Regions from separate parts of the Alteromonas sp. McT4-15 genome, predicted to be linked through region 2. Evidence: predicted binding sites of a transcription regulator. Region 2 holds the regulator's gene; each other region holds the start of a gene.
What was found. Region 2 encodes sigma-54, which starts transcription at its own class of promoters, with help from an activator protein. Its sites were predicted from a motif close to GTTGGCACGNNNNTNGNNT; they were not measured.

Region 1: a site for sigma-54 is predicted at 1,985-2,003, ahead of LHL20_RS18825 (DUF3192 domain-containing protein). Genes of this name have one in related genera too.
Region 3: a site for sigma-54 is predicted at 1,783-1,801, ahead of flgF (flagellar basal-body rod protein FlgF). Genes of this name have one in related genera too.

The regions. Positions count from the first base shown of each region.
Region 1 is NZ_JAJALG010000043.1:1,820-5,956, forward strand. It holds gene queF (NADPH-dependent 7-cyano-7-deazaguanine reductase QueF) at 40-882, opposite strand; gene syd (SecY-interacting protein) at 1,005-1,553, shown strand; gene LHL20_RS18820 (hypothetical protein) at 1,550-1,834, opposite strand; gene LHL20_RS18825 (DUF3192 domain-containing protein) at 2,050-2,412, shown strand; gene LHL20_RS18830 (GNAT family N-acetyltransferase) at 2,778-3,416, shown strand; gene LHL20_RS18835 (PAS domain-containing sensor histidine kinase) at 3,544-4,137, shown strand, end outside.
Region 2 is NZ_JAJALG010000007.1:65,525-69,661, forward strand. It holds gene rapZ (RNase adapter RapZ) at 1-338, opposite strand, end outside; gene ptsN (PTS IIA-like nitrogen regulatory protein PtsN) at 397-840, opposite strand; gene hpf (ribosome hibernation promoting factor) at 854-1,141, opposite strand; gene LHL20_RS07675 (RNA polymerase factor sigma-54) at 1,171-2,667, opposite strand; gene lptB (LPS export ABC transporter ATP-binding protein) at 2,741-3,466, opposite strand; gene lptA (lipopolysaccharide transport periplasmic protein LptA) at 3,469-4,023, opposite strand; gene lptC (LPS export ABC transporter periplasmic protein LptC) at 3,992-4,137, opposite strand, start outside.
Region 3 is NZ_JAJALG010000003.1:113,165-117,301, forward strand. It holds gene flgH (flagellar basal body L-ring protein FlgH) at 1-153, opposite strand, end outside; gene flgG (flagellar basal-body rod protein FlgG) at 166-954, opposite strand; gene flgF (flagellar basal-body rod protein FlgF) at 1,001-1,744, opposite strand; gene flgE (flagellar hook protein FlgE) at 1,959-3,344, opposite strand; gene LHL20_RS03795 (flagellar hook assembly protein FlgD) at 3,359-4,045, opposite strand; gene flgC (flagellar basal body rod protein FlgC) at 4,077-4,137, opposite strand, start outside.

The DNA of each region.
Region 1 (4,137 bases), on a different contig from region 2:
ATGCAAGCTCCTTATTAGCCAAAAATAACCGCCGGCATGCTACTGCCGGGCTAACCGATTGTTCGATACATTGAAATCAAAATTCGCCCGTAGCGGGTTGATATCCAATCCGCCTCTGCGGGTGTAGCGCGCATAGACTGCTAGCTTGTGCGGCTTGCATCGATTCATTAAATCACAAAAAATTCGCTCGATACACTGCTCGTGAAATTCATTATGCCGGCGAAACGAGATGAGATAAGCCAGCAGTCCGGCGTGGTCTATAGCCGCGCCTTCGTAATGAATTTGCACACTGGCCCAGTCAGGCTGACTGGTGATCAGGCAATTAGACTTTAATAAATGACTCACCAGGGTTTCAGAAACCTGCTGGTCGCCGGTTGTGAGCAGCTCCGGGCTCGGCTCATAGGCATTGATTTCAATGTCCAGATCGTCAATCACGGTGCCGTCGAGTTCACCAAGGTGAAGGGCGCCAAACTGACCGGCGCTGAATAATTGCACCTTAACCGGTGCCTGGGCACAGGCCGATAAATCCTTGCTTAAGTGTCGGGCCACTTCATCTGCACTGCCAAATACCGACTGATTGAAGCTGTTCAGATAAAGCTTGAAAGACTTAGACTCGATAAGGTTTTGCGAATCAATTGGCACCTGGCATTGCAAAATGGCGACCTGCGGTTTGCCTTTCGGATTAAGCCACGAAAGCTCATAACCGTTCCAGATATCCACACCGCCAAAAGGCAGGGGCTGTGAAACGCCAATTTGTTCACGGCTTAGCGAGCGCGGCACACCTTGCAACAGCTCAGGCGTGTACTGTTCAATGTAGTCAACCTTTTGACCCAGTGTCAGGTTGGCGGGAAGAGACGGTGACGAAGAGTGCTTTACTGTCATGCTGTCCTGTAACTTTTTACCACTGATTAATCATGGCACGCGCATTCAATATGCCAAGCTGGTGTTTAAAGTGCCATAAATTCTTTACTATAGAGGTTTAGTATACCTGATATGGAATCGCAATGGAGAATATAGTTCAACAATCATTGCATAAGTTAATGCGCGATTTACAACAAGCGGCAGCGTCTCATCCCGCGCTGATGACCACTGAGTTTGAAGCGGAATTAGCATCCCCCTGTTATGTGGGGAACGCCAGCCAGGGAGAGCCCTGCACCTGGCAGCCCGTGCCGATGGAAGGTGAATATACCTTTGCCAATATCGAAAACGCCTTGCACATCACGCTGAACGAGCAATTTTGCAAATTCTTTACCACTTACTGGAGTTTTAATCTGCCGGTTAAGGCTGAACAAGGCAACTGTGAATTATTGCAGGTTTGCAGTGAAGAGGACTTCGAGCGACTACAACAAAACCTGATTGGCCATTTGTTAATGAAGCAGCGACTAAAACAGCCGCCCACGTTATTTTTTGGCTTAACCGATGAAGACGACTTTATTTTGTCTGTAGATAATGCCTCAGGTGAGGTAGTACTGGAACAGGTGGGGAAATTGCCCACTCGTTGTCTGGCACCTGATCTGGCGACCTTTATTGATGGCCTGACGCCAGCCGTTTAACTGAGCTTTGCCAGCCGGCTCTCCATCACCGCGAGGGCCTGCTCTAACTGTTCCACCCGTTTTTCCAGCTCAGCGATGCGCTCTTTGTCGCCCGGTGTTTTGGGTTGGGCTTTGACCTGCACATTCTGCTGATTAAAGACCTTTATCGCCTCAATGGCGTCCAGCACGCTTACCTTGAAAGGCGCTTTACCACGCAATAAGCCTACACCCGGCGTTAAGCCCTCGGCCGCCAATAAATGGCAGATTTCGACCAGGGTTTTATGGTTTTCTTTAGAGGACATGCATTTACTCTTTACTGGTGACCAACACACCAGGCGGGCTTGGCCTTTAGTCAGTTAGTCAAAACAACGAAAATTTCGCTAATCATACCGATAGTTAGCACCGCCGCCAAGTGGTTATTTTTTAATTTCTTTAAAATTCAATAAGTTATAGTTGGCCTCATTCTTGATTACCTGAAGTTCATTAGTGACTTATTATTTTTCAACAGGGAACCACTATGAAAAAATTAATGCTTTGTACTGCTCTGGTAGCACCCATGTTACTGTCTGGTTGTGTCATTTCCGTAGGAGGTGATGACAAAGAACATTACCAGGCCAGCTGGGAGCAGCGTGAGTATAATAATCGTAAACATATCAGCAATCTGGAAGTGAATGCGCACTTTGAAGACGTTACCCGTAAGATGGGTGTAGCCGACTTCAACGAAATGGTAGGCGAGGGCGATCACGTTTACCGGATTCTTTACTATCGCACGCAGCGTACCGAGGACGACGGTATCACCACCAAGGACGAGTGTACTCCCCTGGTCTTCAAAGATAATCGCTTAATTGGTTGGGGTGAAGAAGCGGTCCGTAAAATCTAATCCGCCCACCGTTTACACTTACTGACAAGCCCGATAAACATCCCGTTTATCGGGCTTGTTGCTGTCTGGCCGGCCATCATTAATGATGGCTCGTTGCACTACCTGCCCGATCACTGTACTCAATTATCATCGCTAAACTTATTTAAATGTATAAATATTGTTAACGGTATATTTACATGGTGTTATTTTTTCGGCTAGAGTGGGGAACTGATGCACTTTTTGTGCGTCTATTACGTATCTCTTAAGACCAATCTTGTTGTTTTCAGTTTGCTGTTGTTCAGCGGCAGCGCTGAGCGGTTGAGTGAGAGGGCGGCCCGGGTCGCAAAACAGGCGTTTACGCATCACCACAACACGGGAGACAGGCTATGGTACAAGCGGAAATCCAACAAAACCTGGATAAAATCAGAGCAGCATACTTATCAGCGGAAGATCTGAAAGTGGCTGCATCCATCATTTACAACGCCTACCACGACGATCCAATTTTTTTACAAATATTCCAGAGTGAAAAAGAAGGCTACGAATCGCGGTTACGGTCGGCTATTCGCGAAGAACTCACCGCATTCTGGGAAGCCGAGCAACCCATTATTGGCCTGTTTGATGAGGGGCGATTATTGTCTGTTGCCTGCCTCACGGGGCCAGACAATGCTGCAGGGGCTGGGCGTTATTGGCACTGGCGGTTAAAAATGCTGCTGACCACCGGGTATTACGGCACCCGGCAAATGCTCGAGAAAGAGGAAAAAATTCGTTCTGCCATGCCAGCTGAAAAGTATCATCTGCTGTCGTTCATTGCGGTGCATCCGGACTATCAGTCACACGGTCTTGGTCATCTGCTGATGCGGGCTATCGACAGTGTCTTACTTGAGCATCGTGATTCAGAAGGGGTGGGCGTATTTGTGACAGTACCTAAATATGAAACGTTCTTTTCTGACGGCTTTTATCAAAAAGTCGCGCAGGTGGAAATTGCTAATAAAACCGGGCAGGTTATGTTCCGTCCAAGGCCTTAATCGTTCGCCGGGAATACCGTGCAGGGCGAGCAATCCGCCCTGCTTTTAACGAGAAAATGCCTTGTCAGCCTTGCGGGCCGAATCCCGTCAGGTATAGTGCCTGTATAGATAATTACACGCTGCAGATATGTCAGACTCTTTAGACTTCAATCCGGTACAAGCCATTCAGAATGAAGATGCCTGGGTAAGTGTCATCCAGAAAATGGATGAAGCCTATGCGGATCTGGTGCAGTCACAGGTCGAAGTCGAAGAAAAAAACGTTGAGCTGGAAGAGGCCAAAAGCTTTTCTGACAGTATTCAAAGTGCTATGAACGATGTGCTCGTCGTGTGTGATAACGACGGTATCATTGAAGGCGTAAACCGGGCATTAACCGAGCTGGTGGGGGAGTCTGAATCGGCTCTGATTGGTCGTTCTATTTTAACCTTTATCGCCCCGGAGTTGCACGACAAGGTACAGGGCTTTTACGAACGCCTGCGTGCTCAGTCTGTGCGCGACTACGAGCTGGAATTACAGGGCAAGTCGGGCAGTGTACCGTTATCGGTAAATTGTACGGCGCGCTTAAATCACCGCGGTAAGTCTGTGGGCATGGTGCTGGTAGGACGCCCTCTTGGTGAGCTGCAAAGAGCCTATAAAGAGCTTAATATTGCCCATGCTGAATTACAGCTCGCCCAGCAACGACTTATTCAGTCAGAAAAAATGGCTTCTCTGGGTCGTCTGGTG
Region 2 (4,137 bases):
GAGAGAGACTTGTTGAGCTTGGCCAGCGGGTGCAATCTGCGTGTTTCGCTAAAACGCTTAACGAGCACATCATCACTAGCATCAATATACACAATGGTCATCGACCAAGACGAAGGCAGGTAATCAAGTATTTCTACTAAATCGTCTGGATTTTTAGGCAGGTTACGTACGTCTATGCTAACGGCGACTTGATCGTATTCATCAACCACTGTGTGCGTTAGCGTAGGGAGCAAGTTAACCGGAATATTGTCAACGCAGTAATACCCTAAGTCTTCAAGAGCGCGCAGTGCAATTGATTTTCCTGAGCCCGAACGACCACTGATAATAATCAGCTTCACTTATATTCTCCCTTTACACTGTTAAGCGCTTAATGCAGTAATGTTGTATAGCAGCGAGTTACGCTAACGCATTTATAATGTCATCGCTTGTGGTAGCACGCCTTATTGCTTTAATAGTGTCTTTATTACTCAGTTTGCCTGCGACTGTGGCTAGTGTTTGTAGATGACCTTCGGTTTGTTCTTCAGGTACTAATAGTGCAAAGAAAATATCGACAGGTTTTTCATCTAGCGCATCAAAATCAATAGCTGGTGTGCTGGTAACAACAATGGCAATAACTCTATCAAGGCCAGCTAAGCGACCATGGGGAAGGGCAATGCCGTTTCCGATACCTGTGCTACCCATTCGTTCTCTCGCCAACAAACTATTCAGTACTGTCGACTGGTCGATATGCGCGTTGTTCTTAGCAGCAATATCGGCAATGATCTCTAAAATACGCTTTTTACTATTACATTGAACCGCACATTCAGTGCGGTCCAGACTTACGATGGCTTGTATATCCATACTTAATTAACTACTAGTGCTTTTTAAGTTTTTCCTTATGCTTGATTACCTGCCGGTCGAGTTTATCAACCATGCTGTCAATCGCCGCATACATGTCGGTATTTTCTGAGGATGCGAATACTTCAGCGCCACTTAAGTGAACTGTCGCTTCTGCTTTTTGGTTTAATTTTTCAACGTTCAGGATGACATGCACATTAGAAATGTGATCAAAGTGACGTTCAAGTTTGCTGAACTTCGTATCGACATAATTACGCAAAGAGTCGGTGATTTCGACATGATGACCAGTAAGGTTGATTTGCATATTTCGTCTTCCTTATATTATTAAGCCCGTTAAATAAGGCTCTTGCGTTGGTTCGACGGCGGGATCGATAACGATTCCCGGTACTTTGCTATTGTCCGCCGGGCAACTTTAATGCCTTGCTCGGCCAACAATGAAGCAATCTTGCTATCACTTAGTGGTTTACTGGGTTTTTCAGCTGCCACTAGTTTTTTGATCAATGCACGAATGGCGGTTGATGAACATTCACCACCTGACTCCGTTGCAACATGGCTAGAGAAGAAATACTTCAACTCGAAGATGCCACGAGGGGTATGCATGTATTTTTGTGTTGTCACACGTGAAATAGTCGATTCGTGCATATCTACCATTTCTGCGACATCATTTAATACCATTGGTTTCATCATTTCTGGGCCATGTTCAAAAAAGCCCATTTGTTGCTGCACAATACAATTTGCTACCTTCATCAGTGTGTCGTTACGCGACTCTAGGCTTTTGATAAACCACTTGGCTTCTTGCATGTGTGAGCGGATAAATTGTGAATCGCTACTGTTCTTCGCACGGCGACTCATTGCGGCATATTGTTGATTGACGCTAAGTTTTGGCAGGCTATCAGGGTTCAGCTCAACCACCCAACGGCCATTCTTTTTGGTAACCGATACATCTGGAATAACGTACTCAGGTTCTTTAGTAACTAAAGCACTACCTGGGCGAGGATTCAAGGTTTGCAGCAAACGCATAGCCTCGCGAAGCTGATCTTCTTTCAATCGGCTCTTGCGCATTAAGGTGCGGTAATCTTTGCTACTCAGCAAATCAGAATAGTCTTCTATTAACTGCTTTGCCTCGGCAAGCCATGGTGTATCATCTGCGAATTGGCGAAGCTGTACCATCAAGCATTCTTGTGGGGTGCGCGATCCAGAACCAATGGGATCGAACATTTGAATGCGCTTTAATACACATTCTACTTCGTCCATTTCAATGAGTTCCTCTTCATCTTCGCCAGAGGCTTCTTGCGCGTTAACCGCCTCTAAAATCTCTTCAAGAGTAACGGTTAGATACCCTGACTCATCGATAGAATCAATGATAGCCATTGCAATGGCACGGTCAGTGTCAGAAAAAGGGGTGAGGCGCATCTGCCACAATAGATGTTCTTGTATGTCCTCAGTCGTTTCACCTTGGAAAATTTGTTCGTCGTCACTGGCAGGTCCTGGTGCCGGCGCAGACGATGCTGAATAATACTCATCCCATGTGCTATCGATTGGCAATTCGTCTGGAAGATCATTTTTTTCTAGTGCGTCGCCAGCTTCCAAAGTATCACTTGATGCAGTGGCAGAAGCTTCTACCCCACTGTCATCATTATCGATGTTATTTTTTTCAAGCTGAGGCTCGTCGTGGCCTTCTTCAACTTCTAATAGCGGGTTTGAATCCAACGCTTCTTGAATTTCTTGTTGAAGATCGAGCGTAGAAAGCTGCAACAGTTTAATGGCCTGCTGCAACTGAGGTGTCATGGTGAGTTGTTGGCTAAATTTTAGCTGTAAAGATGGTTTCATCTACGTCTTATTTAAATGCTCTAAATTGAATATACCTGAGCGAGATTGAAAAATGACAATCCGGTTACACTAACTATAGCCTGAATTGTTCGCCTAGGTATACATCCCTTACTTTTTGATTACTTAAAACCTGTTCCGCAGTTCCTTGCGCAATAAGCTCGCCATGACTCACAATGTACGCTTTTTCACAAACATCCAATGTTTCTCGTACGTTGTGGTCAGTGATAAGGATACCGATACCCCTATCTCGAAGATGTTGAATAATCTTCTTTATATCATTTACTGATATTGGATCAACACCAGCAAAGGGTTCATCCAATAAAATAAATTGTGGTTTAGCTGCAAGGGCGCGCGCAATTTCCACTCGGCGGCGTTCTCCCCCTGACAAACTCATCCCCGTACTATTACGTATATGGTTAATATTAAATTCATCAAGTAGCGCATCGGCTTCTTCCTCTTGCTGCTGTGAATTTAAATCTTTACGGGTTTGTAAAATTGCCATGATATTTTCATGCACAGTGAGCTTTCTAAATATAGATGCTTCCTGCGGGAGGTAGCCAATTCCGCGGCGTGCACGCTCATGCATGGGCTGATGTGTTAACTCGTTGTCGTCAATTTCAATGGCGCCCTTATCAAGAGGAACAAGCCCAACAATCATATAAAATGTTGTGGTCTTACCAGCACCATTTGGGCCTAACAGGCCTACAATTTGACCTGTCGATACACTGAGGCTGACATCTCGGACAACCTGGCGTGATTTATACGCCTTAGCAAGGTTTCTTGCGCTCAAAGTAGCCATTGCTATTGGTTGCCCTCGTTATCTTGTTCGTTGTCTTTAGCATTCGTCTTGCGAATTGCTTCAGGAGTGAAAACAGTTGTCACTCTTCCTTCACCGTTGTCGTCATCGCCACCGGTTGCAAGCAGTTGCTCGGTAATCATATCAAAGGTAATGCTGTCACCTTTTACCATACTGGTGTCTTGTTTCAGCTCCGCTTTCCCGGTAAGCGATATCACCCGATTAATCACTTCGTAGCGAATTTCATTCGCCTTAGCGGATACTGGCGTTCCATCTTCAAGCTCTTGCGTATAGCTCGCAGGGTTACCGCGTGCGACAAACACTTCTCTGCCTTCGCCCGCTGTCGCGATAACTTCAACTTCGTCGGCATTAATCACAAGCGAGCCTTGAGTAATTAGAACATCATCTTTGAACAACGATGTTTTATTTTTTCCATCAACAAATTGTGACTTAGCATCGACTTTAATTGGCTTAGAAAAGTCATCTTCACTAGCGAAAACGGAACCACTAGCCAACGCTAAAATTAAGCTAGTTGCTAGGGGAATAAGTGGTTTGTACATGATCGATAAGCTCATATTCTTGGGTGCGCAAATTCGCATTAAACCCATTGCTTTGAATGACATATTGCGACCCCAGTATCTCTACTGGTTGATCAGATGTCATCTGCTTGTTGT
Region 3 (4,137 bases), on a different contig from region 2:
TCTAAACAAGGAGCCGTCTTCAATAACGGTTTCTTCCGGATAATTCGGCACGACAGGCGCATAAAACGGGTCATTCGCCTGAACGCGCTCATCAGTAGTACTCTGACAGGCGCTAAGCAGTGAGCAAAGCATAATGAAAATGGCGCAACGCATTTCAACCTACTCCTACAGCTGTTGAATAACTTGACCAAGCATCTGATCAACAGAGGAGATAACTTTCGAGTTCATCTCATAAAGACGTTGGCTTTCAATAAGGTTTACCAATTCTTCTGTCACGTTTACATTCGACGTTTCCAGCGTACCCTGAGAGATCATGCCAAGACCCTGCAAACCGGGGATGCCTTGTATAGGCGCACCACTTGATGCCGTTTCAACGTAAAGATTTTGCCCAGTGGGTTGCAAACCAGTTGGGTTGACAAAGTCGGTCACATTCAACTGTCCAAGTAGCTGAGGCTCTGCTTGTCCTCGAATACTTACGCTGATCTGACCGTCTTGTGAAATCGTGATTTGCTGCGCATCAGGAGGGATCGTGACTTGAGGTTGTAACAAGTAACCTGCACCTGAGGTAACAATTTGTCCTTGGTCGTTTAGACTAAATTGCCCATTACGGCTGTACGCTAATGTGCCATCTGGCTGAAGTATTTCGAAATAGCCACGGCCTTGTATAGATAAATCTAACGCATTTTCGGTTGTTAGTAGATTCCCTTGCGTATGTGCTTTTTGCGTAGAAACCACTTTCGAACCTGAACCTAGCATTAGTCCCGAAGGCAGCTCAGTATCTGCTGACGAACGGCCACCTGGCTGATTGATATTTTGATATAACAAGTCTTCAAACACGGCACGGTCTTTTTTAAAGCCAACCGTTGATGCGTTTGCCAAGTTGTTAGATACCACAGCAACATCAGTTTGTGCGGCATCAAGTCCGGTTTTACTAATCCACAGTGCTGGATGCATGTTAACCTCCGACGTTGCCTATCAAGCAACAAATCTTAAAATACGTTTACAGAATTCGTAGCAGCATGTTGCCGCGAGTATCTAATTCTTCCGCTTGCTTCATTACTTTTACTTGAAGCTCGTAATGGCGCTGAAGACTGATCATGTCGACCATTTCTTCTACGGCATTCACGTTCGACCCCTCTAGCATGCCTGACATCACTTTCACGTTAGCATTGGGATCTGCTATTGAGCCGTCTTCCATTCGAAAAAGACCGTCTCGACCACGCTCCATATCAGCGTAGTTAGGGCTGACAAGTTTCAGTCTACCCACCTCTTCAATAACGTTGGCGGGTGCGCCGAGTTGTCGCATAGACAATGTGCCATCAGAAGCAATATTCAAGTTGTCCAACGGCACTGGAAGAAAAATTGGACCGTTGTCGCCTAATACAGGGCGTCCTTGAACATCTGTCAAAATTCCGTCGTCGCCTAACTTGAAGTTACCATTTCGCGAGTACGCTTCTTGCCCGTTTTGGTCTTGAACCGCAAACCACCCGTCCCCTTGAATTGCAACATCAAGGTCGCGTTCAGTCTTGATCATCGGGCCAGACTCGTAATTATTTGAAGGGCTCTCTGTCATTGAAAATACTCGGGTTGGCAAGCCTTCACCGTACGCGGGCATTGACCTTGCCTGCTCTAACTGAGCACGAAAACCTGTAGTCTGCGCATTGGCTAAGTTGTTCGCGCGTACACCAGTACCTAAAAGATCTTGAGAAGCGCCACTTGCTGCGATGTAGAGAAGTTTGTCCATGACTGACTTTTGACTCTGATTAAACCTTACCCTTGATTTTGCAAAGGCAATGCCAATGTGTAGAGTTTGTAGCCAACAGGCTTATATGACGTTGTAGAGGTATGAAAAATATAGAAAAATAAAGAGGCCGCGCAGAGGCGACCTCGTGAAGTAATATGAATTTCGCCGACGAAAAAGCGCTTAATTATTGCCGCTTTTCTGCCGCCCTATCCGCCTATCGAATATTCAGGATAGTCTGGTTAAGCGAGTTGTTTACTTCAAGCGCTCGAGAGTTTGCCTGGAAGTTACGCTGAGCGATAATCATGTCGATTAGCTCAGTGGTCAAGTTTACGTTCGCTTGCTCTAGCGCTGATGAGTTAATTTCACCAAAGGTACCCGTGGTAGCTTCACCTGCTAGTGCCTCACCAGACAGAATACTTTCTTTCCACTGCGTGCTACTTTCCTGAGTAAGGCCCTGCTCATTAGAGAAGCGTACCAAGGCTACACGCACGATAGGTTCAGACGTACCGTTTGAGAAAGTTGCTCGCACAAGGCCATCTGGACCAATATCAATCCCCGTCAAACGGCCCACTGGCAAACCATCTTGCTCAAGAGACGTTACCTCGAATGCTGACGCGAACTGAGTAGGCTCATTCGGTGTTGCACCATTAACATCAAGGTTAAAATCAATGCTAATTTGTTGCGATGGATCTGAACCGTTCGCCAAAATAGTGGCACCAAGTGCCTCTGTTTGCATCTTGAAGTCTAGTGTTGCAGTACCATCTGGCGTTTCCATCCCAACAAAGTCACCACCTTGCGAGAAGATGAGCTTGGAGGCAGTCACTGCGTTACCCGTATTTGTCCCCAAAACGTTCACTGCCGTGGCAGGGTCAGTATCAGCGCCAGCAGAGTCGGTCATGTCAACCAAGGTATCGTCAACGGCTGTTGCAACATACCATTCGTTATCTACACCCGCGGTGCCGTCTTTAATAAAGTAGTATGTCATTACGTGGCTATCACCTAATGAATCGTACACTGTCACTGACGTTGCCGCGTTGTAAGTTAAGGGGTCTTCTGGGTTAAAATCTGCTGGATCAAGTGCTGAATCACCCGCCGGTAGGTTCATTCTAATATCGACTTCAGAAGTTTGCTGCGGCGAACCCGAAGAGTCAGGAATTCGCACGGGCTCAGTGGTACTTAATGCAACCGATGCACTCGTGCCATCAGCGTTCACTGGAAAACCTAGCAGGTTGTCACCATTACTGTTAACGACAAAGTTATCACTATCTAGCTTGAACTGGCCTGCGCGAGTGAAAGAAAAATCGCGAGAGGTTATTTCAGGTACAGTGGCAAAAAAGCCATTGCCGGTAATCGCCAAATCTAGTGAAGTATTGGTAAATTGCAAACTACCTTGTGAAAACTGCTGTGCAACTTCTTGCGTTAATACACCATCACCCACTTTGGTTTTACCACCCGCCAACAGTGATGCCGCATATACGTCACCAAACTCTGCACGTGATTCCTTAAAGCCAACTGTATTTACGTTTGCGATGTTGTTGGCGGTTACATCCAAATCTTTTTGTGCGGCAGATACGCCACTCAGTGCAATATTAAAAGACATTATTGATTCTCCTACTAACTGCCGATTTGAATGACGTCATCAAGATTGATACTGACATCACCATCCAAATTCAAAATTACGCCTTGACCACTAACGGCCAAACTGACACTTCCCACATGGCGGTTTACGGCTGTGTTCAACTGAACACCTTCACCGTTCAACTCACCGGTAGCATTGATTACATACTCGCCTGGGGTGACATCATTGCCATGCTTGTCTTTGCCATCCCATTCAAATTCGATGTTGCCAGCAGTTTGGGTGCCAGCATCAATTGTTTTAATTACTTCGCCGTATTGGTTTTCAATGGTAATTTTCATGTTCTGAACTGTCTTCTCGTTCACAACTACCCCTGAAATGCCGTCACCTTGATTTGCCATATAGCCCACGTTGCCTTGCACCAATACGTTTTGACCAATAAGGCTAGAGGCTTGAAGCGCTTGGTTTGATGTCATGGAAGCAGCGAACGACTCAAACTTTTCATTTAGCTGTGAAATACCATCAGCCATGGTAAAAGATGTCATCTGAGCAACCATTTGGTCATTGTCAACCGGTGCGGTCGGATCCTGATTGGCAAGCTGTTCAGTCAACATCGCGAAGAAATCTTCTTGCGATAGCTGCTGCTCAGTCCCATCGGCAATCTTCACCGTCTCTTCTTGCCAATACAAATCTGTATTTAAGCCGGTATTGTTTATGGTATTCACTGGTTTATCCTCACATTAACCAAGCGGCAGATTATTGCCCTTGACCGAGTTGAAGCACGCGGCGGAAAATTCTTTTGGTTGTATCGGCAACT